One region of the Chromobacterium sp. genome, then DNA from elsewhere that is predicted to be linked to it. Evidence: riboswitches for the same ligand, from Rfam matches in the RefSeq annotation. Region 1 holds a riboswitch; the other holds the start of a gene.

Region 1 (7,793 bases):
CGTCTTCCTCAGCAAGGTCAACGAACTGCACCCGGACAGCGACGGCAAGCCCTTCGTCATCGGCAACTGCCAGGGCGGCTGGGCGCTGGCCATGCTCGCCTCCGCCGCGCCGGAACTGTTCGGCCCCATCCTGCTGGCCGGCACCCCACTGTCCTACTGGGCCGGCGTGGCCGGCAAAAACCCGATGCGCTACTCCGGCGGCATGCTGGGCGGCACCTGGACCGCCTCGCTGGCCGGCGATCTGGGCAACGGCAAATTCGACGGCGCCCACCTGGTCAACAACTTCGAAAAACTGGACCCGGCCAACACCCTGTGGAAGAAGCCCTACAATCTGTACGCCAAGGTGGACACCGAACGCGAACGCTACCTGGGCTTCGAACGCTGGTGGGGCGGCCACTACCTGCTGAACAAGCAGGAGATGGAATGGATCTCCCAGCAGCTCTTCGTGGGCAACCACCTGGTGGAAGGCAAGATCGTCAGCAGCGACCAGCACCGCGTGGACATGCGCAACATCCGCTCCCCCATCATCGTGTTCGCCTCCTGGGGCGACAACATCACCCCGCCGCAACAAGCGCTGAACTGGATACCGGACCTGTACGCCAGCGCCGACGACATCCGCGACAACGAACAAACCATCATCTACTGCCTGCACAACAAAGTGGGCCACCTGGGCATCTTCGTCTCCGCCGGCATCGCCAACCGCGAACACAGCGAATTCGCCAGCGCGCTGGACCTGATCGACGTGCTGGCCCCCGGCCTCTACGAAGCCGTCATTGAGGACGTGGCGCCCAACACCCCCGGCCAGGAATACATCCAGGGCCGCTACATCATCCGTTTCGAAGCGCGCGAAGTGGCCGACATCCTCGCGCTGGACGACGGCCGCGAAGACGAGCGCGCCTTCGAAGTGGTGCGCCGCGTCTCCGAAATCAACCAAGGCGTGTACGACCGCTTCGTCTCCCCCGCGCTGCAAACCCTCAGCAACGAAGCCAGCGCCCAATTGCTGCGCCAGCTCAACCCAGCGCGGCTGGAACGCACGCTGATCTCCCCGCTCAACCCCTGGCTAAGCTGGCTCAAGCCCGCTGCCGAATACGTGCGCGCCCACCGCCAGCCGGTGAGCGCGGACAACCCGCTGTGGCAGTTGCAGGAGCAATGGTCCGGCTGGATGGAGCAAGGCCTCAACCACTACCGCGACCTGCGCGACGCCGCCACCGAACACTGCTTCAAGGCCGTGTACGAATCGCCGTGGCTCGCCTCCGTCGTGGGCGTCCAGCCCGCGCGCGAAACCCGCGCCGCCCGCTGTGACAGCTGGGACAAGCAGGAACGCCTGCAGCTCAAGCGCCAAGTACTGGACCCCGCCTACGAAAGCGGCACCCTGGCCGATGGCTTCGTGCGCCTGCTCATCTACGTGGCGATTGGCCGCGGCATCATAGACGAGCGCCCGTTCAACGCCATCCGCCGCATCATGCGCGACATCCGCCATGAATACCCGATGACCCTGATGCAGCTGAAAGACATCGCCCGCAAGCAAGTCTTCCTGGTGCGGCTGGACGAAGCCCGCGCGCTGGCCGGCCTGCCCAAGCTGCTGCCGCAAGAACACCTGCGCCGTCAGGCCTGGCAACTGGCGCGCGAACTGCTGGCGCTCAGCGGCGACATCGTCCCGGAACAACAACAACGGCTGGACCAAGTGGCCCACATGCTGCAACTGGACGTCCACGCCCCGGCGCCGGCCATCCTGCCGCCCGCCGAGCCCCCTGTGGCAACAGCCGTGGCCGCTCCGGCCCCCACTGCCAAGGCCAGCGCGCCCGCCAAGAAAGCCGCCGCGCCACGCAAGGCAGCCGTCAAAGCGCCAGCCAAACCCACGGCCAAGACCGACACCGCCGCCAAACCCGCTCCGGCGGCCAAGCCCGCGGTCAGCAAAGCCGCGGCTGGCAAGCCCGCCACGGTCAAAACCGCCAAAGCGCCCGCCGCCAAAACCCCGGCCACACGCAAACCCGCCGCCGGCAACGGCGCCAGCAAACCCAAAACACCGGGCAACTGAGCACCGCCAAGCGTCCAAATGCCCGGACGGTTAACGCCGTCCGGGCATTTTTCATCCCGATGGCGCACTGCAACATTTTTGCTGCCGCCCATCGGTACAGTCGTTGACTGAACAATACAGCAAACGCTAATATCCTTATCTGCTGCGGGAGAGAGGGGCTAACGCCCCCGCCGAAGACGCAAACTCCCATAATCGCTCAGGCAACAGTACCGCAGCCCATGGATATCAGCCGATTGGAGAGAGGCCCTAAGCGCCCGTTCATCATCTGCTACGCTTCAGCGACAGCGCGTCAAAACCGCTTGGCTTCGCTGCCTGCTCGCCAGATTACGTGACCGGCCCTTAGCCGCCCACCGAAGGGGCAAGTGACATCCGGCAAGGCCCGCACACAGGCCGTGCCCGTCATCTAACTCTCAGGTAAAAGGACAAGGGGAGAGGCAATGCCGGCAGCGTCGCGCCCATGCGCGGCCCGTCGGCCGTGCTCAGAACGTGCTCACGATCTCGCGAGCAAGGACGAGACAAGGCGAAAACAGCTGAGAAAGCGGAATGTACAAGTGGTACATGAGCATTTCGAAGATGTTTTCAACGCCGTATCGTCGCAGCGCAGCAGATCGTGCACCAGCTCTCAAGGAAAACCCGTGTTCGAAACTCTTGCCCAGGCTGTGCGCCACCTGGCATGGCCCGCCCATTGCCAACCCCTTTTCCCACCCGGCTTCGCCGCGCATCTCGGCGCCAGCCTGTTTGACCACTGCGACTACATGCTTACCCTGATCTACCTGATCGCCATCACCGCGGAAGCGATGACTGGCGCGCTCGCGGCCGGCCGCCGCAATATGGACATCTTCGGCGTTACCGTCATCGCCTTCCTCACCGCCCTGGGCGGCGGCACCGTGCGCGACATCGTGCTGGGCCGCTACCCGATAGGCTGGACCCAGCACCCGGAATACGTCGGCCTGGTGATTGCCGGCGGCCTGGCCGCCGTGCTGGTGGCCCGCTATATGAAACGCCTGAGCCGCGTGTTCCTGGTGCTGGACGCGCTGGGCCTGATCGCCTTCACCATCATAGGCTGCGGCGTGGCCCAATCCATGGGCTACCACCCGGTGGTGGTGGTGATGGCCGGCATGATCACCGGCATTGCCGGCGGCATCCTGCGCGACGTGCTGTGCAACCGCGTGCCGGTAGTGTTCCGCCAGGAACTGTATGCCAGCGTCTCCTTCGCCGTGGCCCTGCTCTACCTGGGCCTGATCAAACTGGGCGTGCCGCATGATCTCAACGTGCTGGCCAGCTTCGCCGTCGGCCTCACCATCCGCCTGGCCGCCATCTGGCGCGAATGGCGGCTGCCAGTCTTCATGTACCGGCACGATCTGCACTAACTAAGCGCATCTGTTTACCGCTGTCGGCATCAGGCTTGAATCCCCGCCAGCAGCAGGAACAAGGCCGCCTGACTGGACACGCCCAGCTTGGCGTACAGATGGCGGCGGTGTACCTTGGCGGTTTCCAGCGAAATAGCCAACTCTCGCGCCACGCCCTTGGTGGAGTGGCCGCCGAGTATCAGCAGCGCCACCTCCACCTCCCGCTTGGTCAACGGCGAGGAGCCCTGCGCACGCAGCGCCTCCTCCAGCTGCCGGCGGCTCTGCCTGCCCGCGTTAGCCGCCGGCTGGCGCAGCCCTTCGTCCATACGCGCGGCCAGCCGCGACAAGGGCAATAGCCAGGGGGCGAACAGATTGCAAACGCCCAGTTCCTGCTCGCTGAAGCGGCGTTTGCTGCCCAGCGACAGAGACAGCACGCCCTCCGGCAACACTTGCAGAAACTGGATTTCATCCGCCACCACATTGCGCGAAAAGTAACGGCGGAAGTACTCCGTCTCCCGGAAACGGTCCGGCGCCACCTCGTCCAGCCGGTACACGCCGGCGGCCGGGCGCTTCAGCGCAAAACCGTAAAACGGGTCCAGCAGATACAGGCCGCGCCGGTAGTCGGCGAACAAATCGTCGGCGGCGTAATTGGCCGCGTGATCGGCCAGCACCCACGGCGGCGCCTCCTGGCGAAACAGCACCGCCACCCAGGTATCGAAACTCAGGCGTTCCCGTAGAAACGCTGCCAACCCTTGCCAAAAGGCCGCGTTGTCGACGCCATCCAACAAACGCCCCAATTGCTGGTGAAACACCAGATCCGCCACATTCAGCTGCATGCCAGCTACCCCGATCAGGTTAGTCCCGCCTTCCGCTCTAACGCTTTCGCGTGATGTCCGCCGCCAAGGGGACTGACTAGTATGGCTCCAGCCTGCGCGACAAGACCAGCCGTGATGTGAGCGCTTCCCCCACCCCGTCGCGCAGCCTGAACAGGAGTGATCGCCATGCCCACGCAGGATCTGTCCTACTGGCAAGGCTGCGCCGCCGATTTGCGCCCGCCTTGCCTCGCCTTCATCAACGGCCGCTTCGTGCCCGCCGCCGACCAGCGCACCTTCACCGACATCAGCCCCATCCATGGCCGGCCCCTGGCCGAGATCGCCCGCTGCGGCGAGGCCGATGTCGAACGGGCGGCGCGGGCCGCCCGCGCCAGCTTCGAATCCGGCGTCTGGTCGCGCTGTCACCCGCGCCAGCGCAAGACCGTGCTGCAAAAACTGGCGGTGCTGATCCGCCGGCATGGCGACGAACTGGCGCAGCTGGACTGCCTGGACATCGGCAAGCCCATTGCCGATGCGCTCCATATCGATGTGCCGGGCGCCGCCGGCGTGTTCGACTGGTACGCCGAAGCCGCCGACAAGCTGTACGGCGAGGCTGCCCCCGGCGCCGACGACGCGCTGGCCCTGATCACCCGGGAACCGCTGGGCGTGGCGGCGGCGGTGATCCCGTGGAATTTCCCGCTGGACATGGCCGCGTGGAAGCTGGCGCCGGCGCTGATGGCCGGCAATAGCGTGATCCTGAAGCCGGCCGAGCAATCCCCGCTGTCGGCCTTGCGCCTGGCCCAACTGGCCCAGGAGGCCGGCCTGCCGGACGGCGTGCTCAACGTCTTGCCGGGCTATGGCGACGAGGTGGGGCGGCCGCTGGGCCTGCACCCGGACGTGGATTGCCTGAGCTTCACCGGCTCCAGCGAAGTGGGCAAAGCCTTTCTGCGCTACGCGGCGGACTCCAATATGAAAAGAGTGGCGCTGGAGTGCGGCGGCAAAAGCCCCAATCTGGTGTTCGACGACTGCGACCTGGACGCCGCCGCCCGGCGCGCCGCCTTCGGCGTTTTCTTCAATCAGGGCCAGGTGTGCTCGGCCAACTCGCGGCTCTTGCTGCAACGCTCCATTCAAGACGTCTTCCTGGAACGCCTGCTGCGCGAGGCGGCCGCGCTGCAACCGGGCAACCCGCTGGACCCGGCCACCCGCAGCGGCTGCATCGTCGACGCCCGCCAGGCGGAGCGCATCATGGCCCACATCGACCAAGCCCGCCGCCAAGGCGCCCGCCTGCTGTGCGGCGGCGAGCGCTTCAGCCTGGACGGCGGCGACTGCTACATCCGCCCCACCATCTTCACCGATGTCCGCCCGGACATGGCGCTGGCGCGCGAGGAAGTCTTCGGCCCGGTGTTGGCGGTGATGCCCTTCGACAGCGAAGCCGAGGCCGTGGCCATCGCCAACGACAGCCCCTACGGCTTGGCCGCCTCGGTGTGGACCCGGGACCTGTCGCGCGCCCACCGCGTGGCGCGCCGGCTACGCGCCGGCACCGTCTCGGTCAACACCGTGGACGCGCTGGACCCCGGCCTGCCGTTTGGCGGCTGCAAACAGTCCGGCTTTGGCCGCGACCTGTCACTGCACGCCATCGACCACTACACCCACCTCAAAACCACCTGGGTGCAATGGCAAGACGAATAAGCGCCGTCCCGCAGTCGGCACAATAAGATAGTAGGAGACACACCATGCGCACACCGCAAGCCCACCTTGCTCCACCGCCGGCCCCCGCCCCTTTTCGCGCCAGCCTGGGCCTCGCCCCGCTGCTCGCCGTCGCCATCGGCCTCGTCGTATCCCAAGGCGTGATGGTGCTGATGCTGCAAGGCGCCGGCATGGCCGGCATCGGCTTTCTGATCCCGCTGAGCCTGGCGTTCCTGCTGGCGCTCTGCTACGCCGTATCCTTCTCCGAGCTGGCGCTGATGATTCCCCGCGCCGGCAGCCTCAGCAGCTACACCGAGGTGGCCCTGGGCCAGTTCCCCGCCATCCTGGCCACCTTTTCCGGCTATGTGGTGGTGGCGATGTTCGCGCTGTCGGCCGAGCTCCTGCTGCTCGACCGCATCGTCAACCAGGTCTATCCCGGCGTCTTTCCCCTCAACGGCGTCGCCTACGGCGTGCTGCTGATCTTCACCCTGCTCAATCTGCTGGGCATTGATGTGTTCGCCCGCCTGCAATCGGCGCTGGCCCTGGTGATGATCGTCGCGCTGCTGGCGCTGGGCAGCACCGCGCTGAGCGGCGGCGGCCCGCCGGCGCTGGCCCAGGCCGCCAATAGCGACTGGAACCCGCTGGGTGCCGGCGTGCTGACGCTGGGAGCGCTGGCGATCTGGGGCTTTGTCGGCGCGGAATTCACCTGCCCGCTGGTGGAGGAAAGCCGCCGCCCGCAACGCGATATCCCGCTGGCGATGATGTTGGGCCTCAGCGTGATCTTCATCACCATCGCCCTCTACTGCATGGGCGCGCTCTACCTCCTGCCGCGCGCCACCCTGACCGCCGCGCCGCTGCCACACCTGCAATACGCCACCGCGCTGCTGGGCCAGGCCGGCAAGCTGACCGTGGTGGTGATCGCCTTCACCGCCACCTGCAGCACGCTCAACAGCTCCCTGGCGGCGGTGCCGCGCATGCTGTACGGCATGGCCTGCAACGGCCAGGTCTTTCCTCAGTTCAAACAGCTGAGCCAGCGCTACCGCACCCCATGGGTGGCGGTGCTCTTCGTCGCGCTGATCACCGGCGCGCCGGTGCTGCTGATGGGCGACGACCCCGACACCATAGGCCTGCTGTTGCTGGCGGCGGCGATCTCCTGGCTGCTGGCCTACATCATCTGCCACCTGGACGTGATCGCCCTGCGCCACCGCTACCCCACGCTGGCCCGCCCCTTCAAAACCCCGTTCTACCCGCTGCCGCAATGCCTGGGCATCGTCGGCATGTTGATCGCCATCTACCACGTGTCGCCCAGCCCGGACATGAGCGCCGCCATCTTCGCCAGCGCCGGCATCGTGCTCGGTCTGGTGTCCTTGATCGCCGTCCTGTGGATCAAGCTGGTGATGCGCAAACCGCTGTTCCGCCCGGAACCATTGGACCAGGCGCTGACCCGGCACTAGCCAAACGCCTAACGCCGGGCCTGGCCCGGCCCCATCCCCGACAAGGAGACCGTCATGACCGCTTCCACGCCCCACCGCAGCACCCGCGACTACCAGCAACTGGACGCCGCCCACCACATCAACGCCTTTCTAGATCAGAAAGCCCTGAACCAGGAAGGCCCGCGAGTAATGGCCGAGGGCCGGGGCGTGTATCTGTGGGACACCGACGGCAAGCGCTACCTGGACGGCATGTCCGGCCTGTGGTGCACCCAGGTGGGCTACGGCCGGCAGGAACTGATTGCCGCCGCCGCCCGGCAACTGCAACAGCTCAGCTACTACAATGTGTTCTTCCACACCACCCACCCGGCGGTGAACGAACTCTCCGAGCGGCTGTTCTCCCTGCTGCCCGGCGACTACCGCCACGTGATCTACACCAACTCCGGCTCCGAATCCAACGAGCTGCTGATCCGCTGCG
Region 2 (7,793 bases), on a different contig from region 1:
GTCCAAGCAGACGCTGGCGCCGGCGATTTCCGCCGCCGCCGCCGCCGCGGAACTGCGGCTAGCCTTGAGCCGCCTGGGCCACGCGCCGCCGCCGGACTGTGGCAGCCTGGCCGAGTTGTGGGCATGGGCGCGCGCCAGTTGGTCGCTGGACCGCGTGCCGGCGGGGCCGATCACCATCGACGCCTGATACCGCGGGCTTGAGTTTTTCTCCTATATTGGCATTTGCGTGAGTCCTGCCGCCTCAGGCTTGGCGGAGGCAGTCCATCCGCGCCGTGCCGCGAAAAAAAAACACAAATGCGACCTGTTTTTATGTTGAATTTGTGTTCTAATGCCGCCTTTTTTCGCGCATGCGCGCTGGTGCCAACCGCCGTTTCTGTTGACCCCGGTCAAGCGCTCCGTAGAAAGCATGCCCGGCTCGCCGCGCCGCGCCACTATCATGGGCGCTTTTTCTACGGACTTAATCCGTACTGGAACAGAGCCGGTCAGGCCTATTTCAGTCAGCGCGCGCATGCCATGCACCATGACAGCGCGGAGCGGCCGCGATGAGCGGCGTCCGCAATCGGCAGGCCCGATGGAGACCAAGCCTTGAGCAATGACAATGTAGACAGCAACACCAAGAAGCGGGCGTTGGGCGTGTGGATGTGCACCGCCCTGGTCGTGGGCAATATGATAGGTTCCGGCGTGTTTTTATTGCCTGCCTCCTTGGCGCCGTTCGGCGGCGTGTCGATGATAGGCTGGTTGCTCACCGCCGCCGGCGCGATCTGCCTGGCCTTGGTGTTCGCGCGGCTGGCGGCCATCCTGCCAAAGGAGGGCGGACCTTACGCTTATATACACGAAGCCTTCGGCGGCTTCGCCGGCTTCTGGATCGCCTGGGGCTACTGGATAGCGCTATGGGCCGGCAATGCCGCGCTGGCGGTGGCCGCTACCAGCTATATGCAGGTGTTCATCCCGGCCTTGGGGCATGACAATCTGCTGGCCGGCGCCTTCGCCATCAGCCTGATCTGGATCGTCACCTGGATCAACAGTCGCGGCGCGCGCAGTTCCGGCCTGGTGGCGGTGGTGACCACGCTGTTGAAGCTATTGCCTTTGGCGGCGGTGACCTTTATCGGCTTTTTCCATCTGCAAGCCGATAACATCGTGTTCAATCCGCACGGCAAGCCTTTGCTCAGCTCGGTGTCCGCCACCATGGCGCTGACCTTGTGGGCCTTCCTGGGGCTGGAGTCGGCGTCGGTGCCGGCCGGTGACGTGATCGAGCCGGAGAAGAACATCCCGCGCGCGACGGTGCTGGGCACCCTGATCGCCACCGTGTTGTACATCCTGTCCACGGTATCGCTGATGGGCCTGATGCCGCCGGCGCTGCTGGCCGCCTCGCAAGCGCCGTTCGCCGACGCCGCGCGGTTGATGTGGGGCGATTGGGGTTATTACCTGGTCGGCTTCGGCGCCATCGTGTCCTGCTTCGGCGCGCTCAATGGCTGGAGCCTGATGCAGGCCCATGTGCCGGCCGCCGCCGCGCACGACGGACTGTTCCCGCGCCGTTTCGCGAAGATGAATCGCGAGGGCGTGCCCATCTTCGGCCTGCTGCTGTCCAGCGGGCTGGTGACGGTGCTGATGGCGATGAAGTACGCGGGCGGCGACGGTGGCGTCAAGATTTTCGAATTCATCATCCTGCTGGCCACCGCCACCACCTTGCTGCCTTACGCCTTCTGTTCGATGGCCTTGCTCGCCATCATGCTGATGCGACCGCAGCAATTCCAGCGCAAGGACTTCCTGGCGCCGCTGTGCTTCGCCGGCGTCGGTTTCGCCTACTCGGTATGGGCCTTGTATGGTTCCGGCGCCGACATCGTGATGTGGGGCATGATTCTGCTGCTGCTGGGCCTGCCGGTCTATGTTTGGCAGGTGAAGGAGCGCTACGCCGATCCGTCTTGAGCGCATGGGGCGTTGATTTGAACCACGCGGCCTGGCGCCGCGTTTTTCATGTCCGTCGGTTTTTCGTCATGAGGCCGGATGCTTGCCTATGCCGACCGCAAATGGCTTACTAAGACGCTTTGCTCCGGGAGGAATCCATACCATGAAGATTAGCGCCGCCGCCGATCTGCTCACCGCCATCGACTTCAACTATGCCGCGCCGGATGCCGCGACACTGGCGCGGATGCGTGAGCAAAGCGTGCCTTGCGCGCTGTTGCGCGCAGATGGGCTGCTGCCGGAAAACAGTTATCACCGCGCCGGCCGCAAGGGTTGCGCCGAGCCGATGCTGGCGCGGGAGTTCGTCGCGCGCCGCTTGCGCGAGGCCGCGGCACGCTTGGCGCCGGGCTACGGACTGCAGCTGTTCGATGCTTATCGCAGCCGCGAAACCCAGGCCGATCTGTTCCAGATGGTGCTGGCCGATGTGGGCGCCGCGCATCCGGACTGGGACGCGGCGGCGGTGGAGCGTCAGGCGCGCATGTTCGCCGCCCACCCCGATGACACCGCCCGCTTCGCGGTGCTGCCGCATAACTCTGGAGGCGCGATTGATCTGGCCATCTGCCGGCTGGACACGGGTGAGATGTGCGATTTCGGCACCGGTTTCGACGCGGCGGAGCCGGCGTCGCGCAGCGATTTCTTCGAGGCGGAGCCGGATCCGGTACATGGTTTCTCGTCTGAGCGCTGGCTGAGAGTGCGCCACAACCGCCGCGTGTTGTTCAATTTGTTGAAGCAGGCCGGCTTCAGCAATTACCGCGAGGAATGGTGGCACTACGATCTGGGCGACTGCTTGTGGGCGCAGGCGGTGGGCAGGGACTGGATCTATCCGTCGATGGAAGCGGAAGCGGCGGCGCTGCTCAAGCACGCTTGATTGACGCGGGCCGCCGCGCCCAGGAGAGCGCGGCGGTCCGCATCGGACTTAGGATCTGCTGCGCGTCGGCGATACGGCGTTGAAAACACTCATTACCGTTTGTACGTTCCGCTTTGTCGCTCGTTTTCGCCTTGTCTCGCTCTTGCTCGCGAGACTTTGAACCGGCTTCTTAGCCGGCCAAGACTTTCAGCCAGACCAGCGCGGCGCTGGCGCCGGCATCGGGCACGCCCAGCGTCCGCTCGCCCAGGTAACTGGCGCGGCCCAGGCGCGGCCGCATCGCGGCGGTGGCGGCGCAGCCATGCTCAGCCGCCTCCAGCGCCGCGCGCCAGGCCTCGGCGGGGGGATGGCCGGCCTCCAGAGCGGTGCTGAACGCATCGGCGGCTGGCGACAAGGCGTCCAGCATGGTGCGGTCGCCCACTTGCGCGCCGCCCAGTTCCGCGATGGCGGCAACGCCGTCCTTGAAGGCCGCGGCCCAGTCGCGTGCTCCGGGCGCCGGCACCGTTTCCAGTCGTCGCGCCGCGCGCAGCAAGGCCGTGGAGTAGAACGGACCGGAACTACCGGCTATCGCCTGGCGCAAGGCCTGGCCCACCGCGCGCAAGGCGATGTCGGGCGCGCTCCAGGCCGCGTCGGGCAAGGCGCGGATCGACGCGGCGCCGCGTTGCATGCTGATGCCCAGGTCGCCATCGCCGCAGGCCGCATCCAGTTCGGTGAGCAGGGGTTCGGCGGCATCCAGCGCGGCGGCGGCGGCCAAGGCGGCGCGGCGCAAGCCGGGCAGGGCTGGCCCTTGCGGCGGTGCTTCGGCGGCGCTGGCTGCCGTCGCGCGCAGCTGGCGTTGCGCAGGGATGCGGCCGGCGCCGGGCCAGGCCGGCGCCAGGGTGGCTTGGTCCAGCCAGCTCAAACGCTGATCATCCAGCGCCAGCAGCGATAGCGAGCAGCCAGGCATTTCCAGCGCGGTCATGAAGTTGCCGCTCCAAGCGCGCTCCACCAGGAGGCCGCGCAGACGCAGATGAGCCAGCGCCGCGCGGGCGACGATGGCGAGCTCCATCGGCGGCGTGCCGCCCAGGCCGTTGACCAGCAGCGCCACCCGCTGTCCCGGGAGCCAGCCGCGGTCTTGCAGGATGGCGTCCAGCAAGGTTGCGCACAAATCGGCGGCCGATGGCGTCGCCACGCGCCGCACGCCGGCCTCGCCGTGTATGCCCAGGCCCAGTTCCGCCTCTCCGCTGTCCAGTTGAAAGCCGGGGCGGCCGGTGGCCGGCACGGTGCAGGCGCCCAGGCCCACGCCCATGGTGGCCACCTGTTCCGCCGCCTGCCGCGCGGCGGCGGCGACCTCGGCCAGATCGGCGCCGGCCGCCGCCGCCGCGCCGGCGATCTTGTGCACCAGCACCGTGCCGGCGATGCCGCGTCGGCGCGCCGGTTCCACCGTGTCGCGCAGCGCCACGTCATCGGCCACCACCACGCTGTCCACCGCGATGCCCTCGGCGCGGGCCAGCTCCGCCGCCAGGCCGAAGTTGAGCCGATCGCCGGTGTAGTTCTTGATGATCAGCAGCACGCCCTTGGGGCCGGCGACGGCGCGGATCGCCGCCAGCACGGTGTCGACGCTGGGCGAGGTGAACACATCGCCCACCGCGGCGGCGTCCAGCATGCCGTGGCCGATATAGCCGGCGTGAGCCGGCTCATGGCCGCTGCCGCCGCCGGAAATGAGCGCCACCTTGTCGCGCAGGCCGCCGATCGGGAAGTCCGCCCGCAGCAGCACGTTTTCTTCCTCCAGCAGCGCCAGGCCGGGCAGAGTGTCGGCCAGGCCTTCCAGCATTTCCCGCGCCACCTGACGTGGGTCGTTGATCAGTTTTCGCATCGTGGTTTCCTTTCCATTCCGGGTAGCGGTGTTGGTTCGATAAGATGGATGTCATCTTACGTCCTGCGTGAGTTTCATGGTGGCGCTGTCGATTTTGTGATCAATAATGAAAATAATATGTTCGAAATCGGTATTAAACGAAGCTATTGATGTTCAGTGTTTTGCGATTAAGAACATTTCAAGTCCTTGTTTAAGCTGAAGATAAACACGGCTTGCCAAGCCCTGGCACAGCAACCATAATCTGGCACGTCATGCAGGAGAGAGTGGCCGCCGCGCCACCGCCGAAGGCGCAAGCGCACCCGCAATCGCTCAGGCAAAAGGACTGCATCATCGAGCTGGCCGCAGCCAGCTTGCCGAATCTGGAGAGCGGCATCCAACGGATGCCCACCGAAGGGGCTAACGGCCGCAAGGCCGGAAAATCTCAGGTGCAGGGACAGAGGGGTGTAGGGAATAGAGCAACACTACACGCTTTTGCTAAGGATGCACCGATGACGGCCCTGAAACGCACCCCCCTATTTGATGCCCATGTCGCCGCTGGCGCCAAGATCGTCGACTTCGCCGGCTGGGAAATGCCCATTCACTACGGCTCCCAGCTCAAAGAGCACGAGATCGTGCGCAGCGACGCCGGCATGTTCGACGTGTCCCACATGACGGTGCTGGACATCAGCGGCCCGGACGCCAAGGCCTGGCTGCAGCGCTTGATCGCCAACGATGTGGCCAAGCTCGGCTTCGAGGGCAAGGCTCTGTATTCCGGCATGCTCACTCCCGAAGGCACCGTGGTCGACGACCTGATCGTCTACCTGACCTCCTATGGTTACCGCATGGTGATCAACGCCGGTACCACCGACAAGGATCTGGCCTGGATGGCGCGCCACAAGGGCGACTTCAATGTAGAGATCAAGCCGCGTCGCGACCTGGCCATCCTGGCGGTGCAAGGCCCGCAGGCGATCGCCAAGGTCTGCGCGGTCAAGCCCGAGCTGGCCGCCGTCATCCAAGCTTTGAAACCGTTCCAGGGTCAGCCCGTCGGCGACTGGTTCTATGCCCGCACCGGCTACACCGGCGAAGACGGCCTGGAAGTGATGCTGCCAGGTGACGAAGCCGCGGCCTTCTTCCAGCAACTGCAAGCCGCCGGCGTGGCGCCGATAGGCCTGGGCGCGCGCGACACCCTGCGCCTGGAGGCCGGCATGAATCTCTACGGCCACGATATGGATGAAACCGTTTCTCCGCTGGAAGCCGGCATGGCTTGGACCATCGCCTGGGAGCCGGCCGAGCGCGACTTCATCGGCCGCAAGGCGCTGGAAGCGCAGAAGGCGGCCGGCGTGCAGAGCAAGCAGGTCGGCCTGGTGCTGGAGGGGCGCGGCGTGTTGCGCGAAGGCCTGAAAGTGGTGGTGGAAGGCGTCGGTGAAGGCGTGATCACCAGCGGCACTTTCTCGCCCACCCTCAAGCATTCGATCGCCATCGCGCGGGTGCCGGCCGGCATCGGCGACAAGGCGCTGGTGGACCTGCGCGGCACGCTGACCGAGGTGCGCGTCGTCAAAATGCCGTTCGTGCGCAATGGCAAGAAAGTTTTCGCCTGAGCCGACAGGCCGGGCTGGCCGCGCAGCGGCCGACGAATATCGTTGACACGGATTTGATTGGAGACACTCATGAGCAATATCCCCGCCGAACTCAAATATGTTGAAAGCCACGAATGGCTGCGTCTGGAAGCCGACGGCTCCGTGACCGTGGGCATTACCGAGCACGCGCAAGAACTGCTGGGCGACATCGTTTTCGTCGAACTGCCGAAAGTGGGCGCCAAGCTCGCCAAGGAAGAGCAGGCCGGCGTGGTGGAATCGGTGAAGGCCGCTTCCGATATCTACTGTCCGGTTGCCGGCGAGGTGCTGGCCATCAACGAAGAGCTGGAAGCCGAACCGGAACTGGCCAATAGCGAGCCTTACGGCGCCGGCTGGTTCTTCAAGATCAAGCCGGCCAATCCGGCGGATCTGGACGCGCTGATGGATGCAGCGGCCTACTCCAAGGAAATCGGCGCCTGATAGCCGCAGCAAGCCCCGCAGTCGCCGCGCGACGCGGGGTTTTTTCATGGTTTCACCGCTTGCGTCCCGTTGCCGCCGCGCCATTCAGGCGCGGTGCGCGCGGCCAAGACAAAAGGCTTGATTTATGTCGCTCTCCGAACTTTTCAATCGCAAGGAATTCATCGCCCGCCACATCGGTCCGTCCGACGCCGAACGCAGCGAGATGATGGCCGTGGTCGGCGTCGCGTCCATCGACGAACTGGTGGCGCAGACGCTGCCGGCCGACATTCGTCTGAACCGCAAGCTGGAACTGCCGGATCCGATGCCGGAAGCCGAGGCGCTGGCCGCGTTGAAGGCCGTCGCCGCCAAGAACGTGGTCAACAAATCCTTCATCGGCCAGGGCTATTACCCGGTGCTGACCCCGACGGTGATCCTGCGCAATCTGCTGGAAAACCCGGGCTGGTACACCGCTTACACCCCGTACCAGGCCGAGATCGCCCAGGGGCGCCTGGAAGCGCTGCTGAACTTCCAGCAAATGGTGATAGACCTGACCGGCCTGGAGCTGGCCAACGCCTCCTTGCTGGACGAGGCCACTGCCGCCGCCGAGGCGATGGCGATGGCGCGCCGCGTGTCCAAGGCCAAGTCCGGCCAGTTCTTCGTCGACAGCCGGGTGCTGCCGCAAACCCTGGATGTGATGCGGACTCGCGCCAAGTACTTCGGTTTCGAGCTGGTGCTGGGCCATCCGGAGGAGGCCGGCAACGGTGAATACTTCGGCGCGCTGTTCCAATATCCGGGCGAAGCCGGCGATCTTATCGATCTGACCCCGCATATCGCCGCGGTCAAGGCCAAGGGCGCGGTGGCGGTGGTGGCAGCCGACATCATGGCGCTGGTGGCGTTGAAATCGCCGGGCGAGATGGGGGCGGACGTGGCCATCGGCAATACCCAGCGTTTTGGCGTGCCCATGGGCTTCGGCGGCCCGCACGCCGCCTACTTCGCGTTCAAGGACGAGATGAAGCGCTCGGCGCCGGGCCGCATCATCGGCGTGTCGGTGGACGCCAAGGGCAAGACCGCGCTGCGCATGGCGCTGCAGACTCGAGAG

Evidence for each region. A riboswitch is a leader RNA that binds a small molecule or an ion and turns the genes downstream of it on or off. The one in region 1 is predicted to bind glycine.
Region 2: linked by a shared signal. The riboswitch ahead of gcvT (glycine cleavage system aminomethyltransferase GcvT) and the one ahead of ACE3QM_RS20020 (trimeric intracellular cation channel family protein) in region 1 are both predicted to bind glycine.

The regions. Positions count from the first base shown of each region.
Region 1 covers NZ_JAYSGF010000049.1:128-7,920, reverse strand. Annotated here, with positions in the region: gene ACE3QM_RS20025 (DUF3141 domain-containing protein) at 1-2,038, shown strand, start outside; glycine riboswitch at 2,174-2,260, shown strand; glycine riboswitch at 2,262-2,474, shown strand; gene ACE3QM_RS20020 (trimeric intracellular cation channel family protein) at 2,674-3,408, shown strand; gene ACE3QM_RS20015 (LuxR C-terminal-related transcriptional regulator) at 3,438-4,223, opposite strand; gene ACE3QM_RS20010 (aldehyde dehydrogenase) at 4,389-5,888, shown strand; gene ACE3QM_RS20005 (APC family permease) at 5,933-7,339, shown strand; partial or broken gene ACE3QM_RS20000 (aminotransferase class III-fold pyridoxal phosphate-dependent enzyme) at 7,394-7,793, shown strand, end outside.
Region 2 covers NZ_JAYSGF010000014.1:22,743-30,535, forward strand. Annotated here, with positions in the region: gene gluQRS (tRNA glutamyl-Q(34) synthetase GluQRS) at 1-187, shown strand, start outside; gene ACE3QM_RS09685 (amino acid permease) at 586-1,926, shown strand; gene ACE3QM_RS09690 (M15 family metallopeptidase) at 2,069-2,830, shown strand; gene ACE3QM_RS09695 (dihydroxyacetone kinase family protein) at 3,000-4,682, opposite strand; glycine riboswitch at 4,927-5,017, shown strand; glycine riboswitch at 5,032-5,129, shown strand; gene gcvT (glycine cleavage system aminomethyltransferase GcvT) at 5,171-6,259, shown strand; gene gcvH (glycine cleavage system protein GcvH) at 6,329-6,715, shown strand; gene gcvP (aminomethyl-transferring glycine dehydrogenase) at 6,840-7,793, shown strand, end outside.